Regions from separate parts of the Streptomyces sp. NBC_00872 genome, predicted to be linked through region 3. Evidence: riboswitches for the same ligand, from Rfam matches in the RefSeq annotation. Region 3 holds a riboswitch; each other region holds the start of a gene.
What was found. A riboswitch is a leader RNA that binds a small molecule or an ion and turns the genes downstream of it on or off. The one in region 3 is predicted to bind cobalamin.

Region 1 (3,270 bases), 3.1 Mb from region 3:
GGCGGCCGAGAGCCCGGCGTTCTTGCCGGGCAGCCACTCCAGATTGCCGTGCTTGCCGAGGTGGATCATGGCGTCGGCGCCGAAGCCGCCGTCCTCGCGGTCGGCCTGGATCCAGCGGTACGCGGCCAGATAGTGGTGCGACGGCGGCAGATCGGGGTCGTGGTAGATCGCGATGGGGTTCTCGCCGAAGCCGCGCGGCGGCTGGATGAGGATCAGCAGATTGCCGCGCCGGAGGGCGGCGAGCACGATGTCACCGTCCGGGTCCCCGCCCGAGGCGGCCCGGCTGCGGTCCACGAACATCTCGCCGGGCGGCGGTCCCCAGTGCTCCTCGACGGACTCCCGCAGCGCGGCGGGGAGTTTCCCGTACCACCGCCGGTAGTCGGCGGCCGGGATACGGACCGGGTTACGGGCGAGCTGCTCCTCGGTGAGCCACTCCTGGTCATGGCCGCCGGCCTCGATGAGCGCGTAGATCAGCTCGTCGCCGTCGCCCGACTCCAGACCGGGGACTTCCTCGTCACCGAAGTCGTAGCCCTCGGCGCGCAGTTCGCGCAGCAGGGCCACGGCGCTGGCGGGGGTGTCCAGGCCGACGGCGTTGCCGATACGGGAGTGCTTGGTCGGGTACGCGGAGAGCACCAGCGCGAGGCGCTTGTCCGCGTTCGGACGGTGGCGCAGTCGGCCGTGGCGTACGGCGATTCCGGCGACACGGGCGGAGCGCTCGGGGTCGGCGACGTAGGCGGGAAGGCCGTCCTCGTCGATCTCCTTGAAGGAGAACGGGACGGTGATGAGCCGGCCGTCGAACTCCGGCACCGCGACCTGCGACGCGGCGTCCAGCGGGGACAGCCCCTCGTCGCTGGACTCCCAGGTGGCGCGGCTGGTGGTGAGGCACAGGGCTTGGAGGATCGGTACGTCGAGCGCGGCCAGGGCGCCCGCGTCCCATGCCTCGTCGTCACCGCCCGCCGAGGCCTCGGCGGGCCGGGTGCCGCCGGCGGCGAGCACGGTGGTGATGATGACGTCGACGCCGCTCAGCGCCTCCAGCAGTGCGGGCTCGGGCGCGCGCAGCGAGGACACGTAGATGGGGACGGCGCGGCCGTCGGCCTCTTCGATGGCGTCGCACAGGGTGTCGACGAAGGCGGTGTTGCCGCTCAGATGGTGCGCGCGGTAGTAGAGCACCGCGACGAGCGGGCGGACCGCGTCCGGGCTGCCCGCGGTGGCGTCACTGCCTGCGGCCTGGCTGCCCGCGGTGGAGTGACTGGCCGCAGTGGCGTGACGCTCGGCTCGGTGCTCTCCCCGGTGCTCGGCCCGGCCCCAGGTGGGCGCCGCGGCCGGCGGCTCGAAGCCGTGGCCGGTCAGCAGGACGGTGTCGGAGAGGAAGCGGGCGAGCTGCTCCAGGTTGGCCGGACCGCCGTGGGCGAGATACGCGTGCGCCTCGGCGGCGATTCCGATGGGGACGGTGGAGGCCTCCATCAACTGGGCGTCCGGGGCCTGTTCGCCGGTCAGGACCACGACGGGCGGACGGCCGGCGAAGGGCGTGCGGGGCGCCGGCCCGTCCGCGTCCCCGTCCCCGTCCCCGTCCGCGTCGGCGCTTCGGTCGGCCGCGCCGTCGCCGAGGAGGAGATCGATCCCGTCCTGCCAGGCGCGCAGTCCGCCGAGGAGCCGTACGACGACAAGGCCGACACCCTCCAGCAGCGCGGGCAGTTCGTCGAGCGCGAGCCGGGCCGGGTTGGCGTACCGGTACGGGACCGGACCGCCCGCCGCACGGGCGCTGAGCAGATCGGTGTCGGACGTCGACAGGAGCAGGATCATGCGGCGTCTGCCTTCCTCGGGGTCCGCGCCCCGGGCGGTAGGGAGGACGGCGGGAGTTCCTGGCTCACCCGGCTGCTGCCGGGCTCACAGTGGCGGGACCGCGCCGGATTCTCACCGGGCTTCCTCCCCTGACGCCGTCGTTGGCGTTGACGGGCACCGGACCCGTCGTCTGCATAGTAGGTGCAGCAGGTCACGGGCGGGGAGGGCGCCTGGGCGGCCAGGATGGGACGCGGAGGTACGTGGGTATGCTCGCCGCCATGCCGCCCACCTCGCCAACGCCCGCCAACCGGGACGAAGCTCCCTCGCGGGCTCCCCTGGGGGCTGTCCCGCGGAAACCCTCGCGGGCTTCCGTTCCGGATCCTGTGCGGGGCCCCGTACGGGAGGCCGGTGACGCCTGTCCCGGAGCGCTGAGGCTGCACGCGGCGGACGACGGACGGCTGGCCCGACTTCGCCTTCCCGGAGGGCTGCTGACATACCGTCAGGTGGAGGTGCTGGCGAGCGCGGCCGAGCGCCTGGGCGACGGACATGTCGACATCACGTCCCGGGGCAATGTGCAGCTCCGGGGGCTGGGTGCGGACGCGAACTGCGGCGCCGAACTGGCGGACCTGCTGTACGAGGCCGGGCTGCTGCCCTCCGAACGGCATGAGCGGGTCCGGAACATCGTCGCCTCACCGCTGGCCGGTCTCGACGGATTCGGGGGCGAGGTCCGGGAAGGCGGCGCACTCGCGAACGGACTCGGGGGCGGACTCGACGGTCGATCCCGTGTCGGGCGACCGCAGTTGTGGGCTCGGGAACTGGACGATCTCCTGTGCGCGAGCGAAGCGGCGACGGCTCTCTCCGGCCGCTTCCTGTTCGCACTGGACGACGGCCGCGGGGATGTGGCTGCCCTCGGCGCGGATGTGACGTTGCTCGCACGGCGCGACGGCACGGCGGTCGTATATACCGGGGCGAACCGGTCGGGTCTCCGTGTGGACGCCGCCGACGCCCCGAGGGCCGCCCTGCTGGCCGCGGAGACGTTTCTCACGGTGGCGGAGGCGGGCGGCTCCGGCGCCTGGCGGGTACGGGAATTGCCGTCCGGCCACGGGTTGGACGTGGCGGTCGCGTCGCGGCTGACGGAGGCGGGCATCGCCGCGGAGTACGTAGCGGATCGCGCGGCAGCCTCGACAACGGACCGCGCAGCGGCTCGCGCAGCGGAAACCCACCCGGGGGACGGGGAGCCTCCGCTTCCGGGTGCGATCCACTCCCCTGACGGCACCGTGGCCCTGTCCGTCCACGCGCCGCTGGGACGGCTGAGCGCGGCCCAGTGGCGGCTGCTGACATCGGCGCGAGTCGTCGCCCAGGGCGGTACGCAACGCGGTACACGAGCCGGTGGGCAAGGCGGTGCGCGGGGCAGCGGGCAAGGCGGTGCGCGGGGCAGCGGGCGACGCGGCGCCGATCCGGCCACCGCGCTGCGCGTCACGCCCTGGC
Region 2 (3,270 bases), 3.9 Mb from region 3:
GCCCGTGGCGCTCGGCGAGGTCGCAGGACGCCTCGTACGCGGCGAGCATGATCCGCTCGGCGATCCTGGTGGAGAGCGCGGCGGCCTCGGCGGAGTCGAAGGGCAGCCGCTTCTTGAAGAAGACGTCCTGGAGACCCATCGCGCCCAGGCCCACCGGACGCCATTTCGCGTTCGAGCCGGCGGCCTGCTCGGTCGGGTAGTAGTTGATGTCCACCACCCGGTCGAGGAAGGTCACGGCCGTACGGACGGTCTCGTCGAGCCGCTCCCAGTCGATCTCGCCCGACTCCAGGACGAAGGCGCCGAGGTTGACCGAGCCGAGGTTGCAGACGGCCGTCTCGCCGTCGTCGGTCACCTCCAGGATCTCCGTGCAGAGATTGGAGGAGTGGACGACGCTGCCGGGCTCGGCGGTCTGGTTGGCCGTACGGTTCGAGGCGTCCTTGAAGGTCATCCAGCCGTTGCCGGTCTGGGCGAGGGTACGCATCATCCTGCCGTACAGCTCGCGTGCGGGCAGGGACTTGCGGGCCAGACCCGCCGCCTCGGCGGCCCGGTACGCCGCGTCGAACTCGTCGCCCCACAGATCGACCAGTTCCGGTACGTCGACGGGGGAGAAGAGCGACCACTGGCCGTCCGTCTCGACGCGGCGCATGAACTCGTCGGGGATCCAGTGCGCGAGATTCAGATTGTGGGTGCGCCGCGCGTCCTCACCGGTGTTGTCCCGCAGCTCCAGGAACTCCTCCAGATCGGCGTGCCAGGTCTCCAGATAGACACAGGCCGCGCCCTTGCGCCGGCCGCCCTGGTTGACGGCAGCGACCGAGGAGTCGAGGGTGCGCAGGAACGGGACGATGCCGTTGGAGTGCCCGTTGGTGCCCCGGATCAGCGAACCGCGCGAGCGGATACGGGAGTACGAGAGGCCGATGCCGCCCGCGTGCTTGGAGAGCCTGGCCACCTGGTGGTAGCGGTCGTAGATGGAGTCCAGCTCGTCGCGCGGGGAGTCCAGCAGATAGCAGGAGGACATCTGGGGGTGGCGGGTGCCGGAGTTGAAGAGCGTCGGCGAGGACGGCAGATAGTCCAGCCGGCTCATCAGCCGGTACAGCGCGGCGACCTCCTCCAGCGCGCGCACGCTCTCGTCCTCCGCGAGGCCGGACGCCACGCGCAGCAGGAAGTGCTGCGGGGTCTCGATCACCTGACGGGTCAGCGGATGGCGGAGCAGATAGCGGCTGTGGAGCGTGCGGAGCCCGAAGTAGCCGAAGCGGTCGTCGGCGGCGGGGTCGATCAGCTGGTCGAGGCGGTCGGCGTGGCTCGTGACGAAGGCGGCCGTACGGTCGGCGATCAGGCCCTCGCGGTGACCGGTCGCGACCGACGCGGAGAACGACACGGCGCCCTGGCCGGCGGCCTCGTCGGCGATGGCGCGGGTGAGCAGCCGGGCGGCGAGCCGGGAGTACGCGGGGTCCTCGGAGATCAGCCCGGCCGCCGCCTCGGTGGCGAGCCCGCGCAGCTCGGCCTCGTCCGACGCGGCGTTACGGCCCCGGAGCGCGGCGGCGGCGACCCGGACCGGATCGGTGTCGGGCAGATCGGCGGTCAGCTCCGTCAGGGTCCGCAGCAGAACGGCCCCGGGGCCGTCGGCGGGCCCGGCAGCTCCGGTGGTCCCGGCAGCTCCGGTGGTCCCGGTGATTCCGGGGCGGGCTGAAACCGGGGCTGAAACCGGGGCTGAAGCCGGATCGGCTGGCGCGATGGTCACGTGGTGCTCTCCCTCGCTCGGCTCCGGGCCGGCGCGGGGGATACGGGGGCGCGCACAGCCGTACGGGCCCTCCCCGGGCAGCACGGTGTACGGCGTCCACCGGCCCAACCGCGAGGCCCGGACGTCTCGGCGCCCGGATCGGTCGAACCGGACGCACCGTCGGCAGGTATTCGGACTCGCGGACATGACAAAACACGCCACAGCACACCGTTGCGGGACAGTTCCGGATTCCCACCGGATTCCCCTGCGTCGACAGCGAGGTCGAGCATACATCTGGTGGGTGGTCGCTGCGTCACCCCCCAGATGTAGTGTCGTGCGTCGGTTCGGTGCTTGTTGTCGGCCTCGTCCGTTCCGGGCGCGCGCCGCATACGGAAGGGCCGCCGCGGCTTCCTTCCGGGAGTCGCGACGGCCCTTCCATGGCCGTACGGGCGGGCGTACCGGCGGTCAGCGCACCGGGTGGCTCCGGGGTCAGCGCACCGGGTCGCCCGAGGTCGCCGCCGGGAGTTCCACCTGGACGCCCGGGTCGCCCGCGTCCGCCGTGTAGTCGGACGGGGCGGTCTCGTCGACGCCCTCGGGGGCCTTGAGCGCCCGCATGACGAAGGTGAGCACCACCGTCACCACCACATTCAGCACGAACGCGGTGAGACCGATGTAGCCGATCTCCCCGAGCCCCGGGATCTCCGCGGAGGAGCCGCCGAAGTGCTTCTGGGTGGGGCTCGCGACGCCGTACGCCGCCGCCGTGCCGTACACCATGCCGACGCCCCAGCCGACGAGCAGCGCCCAGCGGTGGAACCAGCGGGTGAACAGCCCGCCGACCAGGGCCGGGAGCGTCTGGAGGATCCAGATCCCGCCCAGGAGCTGGAAGTTGATCGCCACCGTCTTGTCCATGGTGAGGACGAAGGCCAGCGCCCCCACCTTCACCAGCAGTGAGACGATCTTCGAGACCTTCGTCTCCTGCGCCGGTGTCGCGTCCGGCTTGATGAAGTCCCGGTAGATGTTGCGGGTGAAGAGATTGGCCGCCGCGATCGACATGATCGCGGCCGGCACCAGCGCGCCGATACCGATGGCCGCGAAGGCCACCCCCGCGAACCAGTCGGGGAACATGGTCTCGAAGAGCTGCGGGATCGCGAGCTGTCCGTTCTCGACCTCGATCCCGGCCGCGATCGCCATGAAACCGAGCAGCGCCAGCAGACCCAGCATCAGTGAATACAGCGGCAGGATCGTGGTGTTGCGGCGGATCACATCGCGGCTCCGGCTGGACAGTGTCGCCGTGATGGAGTGCGGATACATGAAGAGCGCGAGCGCGGAACCGAGCGCCAGCGTGGCATAGCCCCACTGCCCGGCCTCGCCCGGCACGAGCGCGCCGCGTGGCTGGCCGGTCACGGGGTTGGGCTCCGCGAAGGCCTCGCCCGCCTTGGCGAAGATGTCGTCGAACCCGCCCAGTTTGATCGGGATGTAGATGATCGCCACGGCGATCACCAGATAGATCAGGGTGTCCTTGACGAAGGCGATCAGCGCGGGCGCGCGCAGCC
Region 3 (3,270 bases):
CGCGCGGCCCGCGCGATCCCCATGTTCACGATGTCGGTACGGCGCAGATTGATCTCGGCCGGACTGCCCGCGCCCTCGCAGATCACGGCGTCATAGGTGGAGCGCAGCTCCTCCAGGCACTCCAGGACGGGCCCGAGCAGCGCCTCGCGCCGTCCACCGCGCAGCGCCTGCCCCGAAGTCGCCCCGCCCGCGGACGAGTTCCCGGCAAGGGCGTTCCCCGTGGCGGAGTTCTCCGGCGCGGTCCCCTCGGCGCTGCCGAAGAACCCCCTGGCACTCAGCTCACCCACCGGCCGTCCCATCAGCACCACTTGGCTGCTGCGGTCACCGCCGGGCTTCAGCAGGACGGGATTCATCAGCGCGGTCGGCTCCACCCGGGCCGCCTGGGCCTGCATCGCCTGCGCCCGTCCGATCTCCGCGCCCTCGCGCGTCACGAACGAATTCAGCGACATGTTCTGCCCCTTGAAGGGCGCGACCTTCACCCCACGGCGCACCAGCCACCGGCAGATCCCCGCCGTGACGACGCTCTTGCCCGCGTCCGAGGTGGTCCCGGCCACCAGAAGGCCCCCGCCGCGCCCGCCCCGGCTCATCCACGTCCCTTTCCCGTGGCCGCCGTACGGCGGCGCGTGTCCGTGGTACGGCGGCGTATCGCGCCGTACGCGAACCGGCCTGCGACACAGACCGCGAGGGCGTATCCGCTCACCCGGCGCGACAGGCGCACGGCCCGCTCGATGTCGGCCGTATCCACGGGCCGCCCCTCGCCGTTCAGTACGGGCCGGTGCTCCACCCGTCCGCCGTACGCGAGCGTCCCGCCGAGCCGTACGCCCAGCGCGCCCGCGAACGACGCCTCCACCGGGCCCGCGTTGGGGCTCGGATGCTTCCGCGCGTCCTGCCGTACCGCCCGCAGGGCCGCGCGCGGATCGCCGCCCGCCGCGGCGGCCAGCGCGGCGGTCAGCCGGGCCCCCGGCCAGCCGGCCAGGTCGTCGAGCCGGGCCGACGCCCAGCCGAACCGGCGGTACCGGGGGGACCTGTGGCCCACCATCGCGTCCAGCGTGTTCACGGCCCGGAATCCCACCAGCCCCGGCACCCCCGCGATCGCCCCCCACACCAGCGCGCCCACGACGGCGTCGGAGGTGTTCTCGGCGACGGACTCCACGACGGCGCGGGCGAGTTGCTGTCCGTCCAGTGCCTGCGGATCGCGCCCGCACAGCCGCGGCAGCCGCTCCCTGGCCAGCTCGATGTCCCCGGCGGTGAGCGCCGCGCCGATGGCGCGTGCCTCCCGGCCGAGCGAGGTGCCGCCGACGACGGACCAGGTGGCCAGGGCGGTCAGCGCGACGGAGGCGGCAAGGCTGCTCCGTACGGCCCGCGTGGCCCGTGTTGCCCGTACGGTCTCCGTACCCCGCGCGGCGACGATCGCGAGCCCTGCGGCGCCTCCGGCGCACACCAGGGTGTGCAGCGTGCCCCAGCCGCGGTGGTCGTGCCAGAGCATCCGCTCGACGGCCCCCGCCGCCCGGCCGAACGCGGCCACCGGATGGCCCCGGCGCGGATCGGCGAACACCTGGTCGCCCAGCAGCCCCAGGGCCGCGCCGTAGGCGAAGACCCGCTCGGCGGCCGAACCGCCGCCGCGCACGACGGCAGAACCGCAGCCAGGCATGGCGAAATGTCCTCACTCAGGGTCCGCGCCCCGGCTCGACGTGGTGCGGCGGCGAGAGTTCCTGGCTCCCGGGAGAAGACTCCCGGTGACAGTGGCGGGACCGCGCCGGATTCGCACCGGCTTCCTCTTCTGCCGCCGTAAATGGCCCCGGCAGTCCACCACGCCCCGCGAACAGCCGTCAACTCATCGCTGACCTGCGACGGGACAGTGTGCGAAGCCCCACATCGGCGGGTGGACCCGGGTCAGGCGACGATCAGCCAGATCCCGTACGCCACGGCCCCGGCGCACAGGGCGAAGCAGGCGTACGCGCCCGTGCGCGCCAGAGCCAGGGAGCCCGGCTCCCGCTTGGCGAGACCCACGACGCCCAGGGTGAACAGACCCACGAGGGCGACGGTCGCCACGAGACTGACCCCGAAGACCGCGCCGAGCGCTGCCCAGTCGATTTTCATACGTTCGCTCTTCCTTGGACCGTGGGGGGTTCAGACCGTGGCGGTGCGGGCGGGCTCACCGGAGCCGCCCGGAGGGGACGGAATGGTGGTCGACAGATCGTGCCCGGCACCGGCACCGGCACCGGCCGCTGTCGTGGTCGACGTGGTGACGGCCGTGATGCCGTCGGCCAGGATCCCGGCCTCGTCCTCGTCGACGTCGGTGACATTGGTGTGGTCGACCGGGCGGCGGCGCGAGGCGAGCCAGATGGCGCCGGAGAAGGCGAGGAGCAGTGCGGCGACCACCGAGACGCCCCAACTTCCCTGACCGGTCAGGAACTCCGCGCAGGCCGCGACCAGACCCGCGGCGGGCAGGGTCAGTCCCCAGGCGACGAACATCCGGGTGGCGGTGGACCAGCGGACCACACCCCCCTTGCGGCCGAGGCCCGCGCCCATCACGGCGCCGGAGCAGGACTGGGTGGTGGAGAGCGAGAAGCCGAGGTGCGAGGAGGCGAGGATGACGGTCGCGGCGCTGGTCTGGGCCGCGAAGCCCTGCTGCGGCCCGAGATCGGTGAGACCGGTGCCCATGGTGCGGATGATGCGCCAGCCGCCGAGGTACGTACCGAGCGCGATCGCCGTGCCCGCGGAGACGATGACCCACAGCGGGGGGTTGGAGCCGGGGGAGAGGACACCGCCGGTGACGAGCGCGAGCGTGATGACGCCCATGGTCTTCTGCGCGTCGTTGGTGCCGTGCGCCAGGGAGACCAGACCGGCGGAGGCGATCTGGCCCGCGCGGTAGCCCTTGGCGGTGGCCTTGTCGTCCGTGCGGCGGCCGATACGGTACGTCAGTCTGGTGGCGAGCAGCGCCGCGAGACCGGCGACGACCGGCGCGGCGAGCGCGGGGATCAGCACCTTGGTGATGACCACACCGCCGTTGACCCCGGAGGTGCCGACGGACATCAGGGTGGCGCCGATCAGTCCGCCGAAGAGGGCGTGGGAGGAGCTCGACGGGAGACCGACGAGCCAGGTGAGCAGATTCCAGAGGATGGCGCCGACGAGCGCCGCGAAGATCACTTCTGTCCGGATGCCGTTCTCGTTGATGAGCCCGCCGGAGATCGTTCTGGCGACCTCCACGGAGAGGAACGCGCCGACCAGATTCAGCACGGCGGACATGGCCACCGCGGTCTTGGGCTT

Region 1: another riboswitch for cobalamin. It lies ahead of cobN (cobaltochelatase subunit CobN); the one in region 3 lies ahead of OG214_RS29775 (cobalamin biosynthesis protein).
Region 2: another riboswitch for cobalamin. It lies ahead of OG214_RS13195 (ribonucleoside-diphosphate reductase subunit alpha); the one in region 3 lies ahead of OG214_RS29775 (cobalamin biosynthesis protein).

The regions. Positions count from the first base shown of each region.
Region 1 covers NZ_CP108806.1:3,879,641-3,882,910, forward strand. The annotation lists gene cobN (cobaltochelatase subunit CobN) at 1-1,464, opposite strand, end outside; cobalamin riboswitch at 1,837-1,985, opposite strand; gene OG214_RS16565 (cobalamin biosynthesis protein CobG) at 2,061-3,270, shown strand, end outside.
Region 2 covers NZ_CP108806.1:3,114,906-3,118,175, reverse strand. The annotation lists gene OG214_RS13195 (ribonucleoside-diphosphate reductase subunit alpha) at 1-1,738, opposite strand, end outside; cobalamin riboswitch at 1,882-2,024, opposite strand; gene mctP (monocarboxylate uptake permease MctP) at 2,207-3,270, opposite strand, start outside.
Region 3 covers NZ_CP108806.1:6,969,199-6,972,468, forward strand. The annotation lists gene OG214_RS29770 (cobyric acid synthase) at 1-587, opposite strand, end outside; gene OG214_RS29775 (cobalamin biosynthesis protein) at 584-1,651, opposite strand; cobalamin riboswitch at 1,687-1,818, opposite strand; gene OG214_RS29780 (hypothetical protein) at 1,894-2,100, opposite strand; gene OG214_RS29785 (inorganic phosphate transporter) at 2,131-3,270, opposite strand, start outside.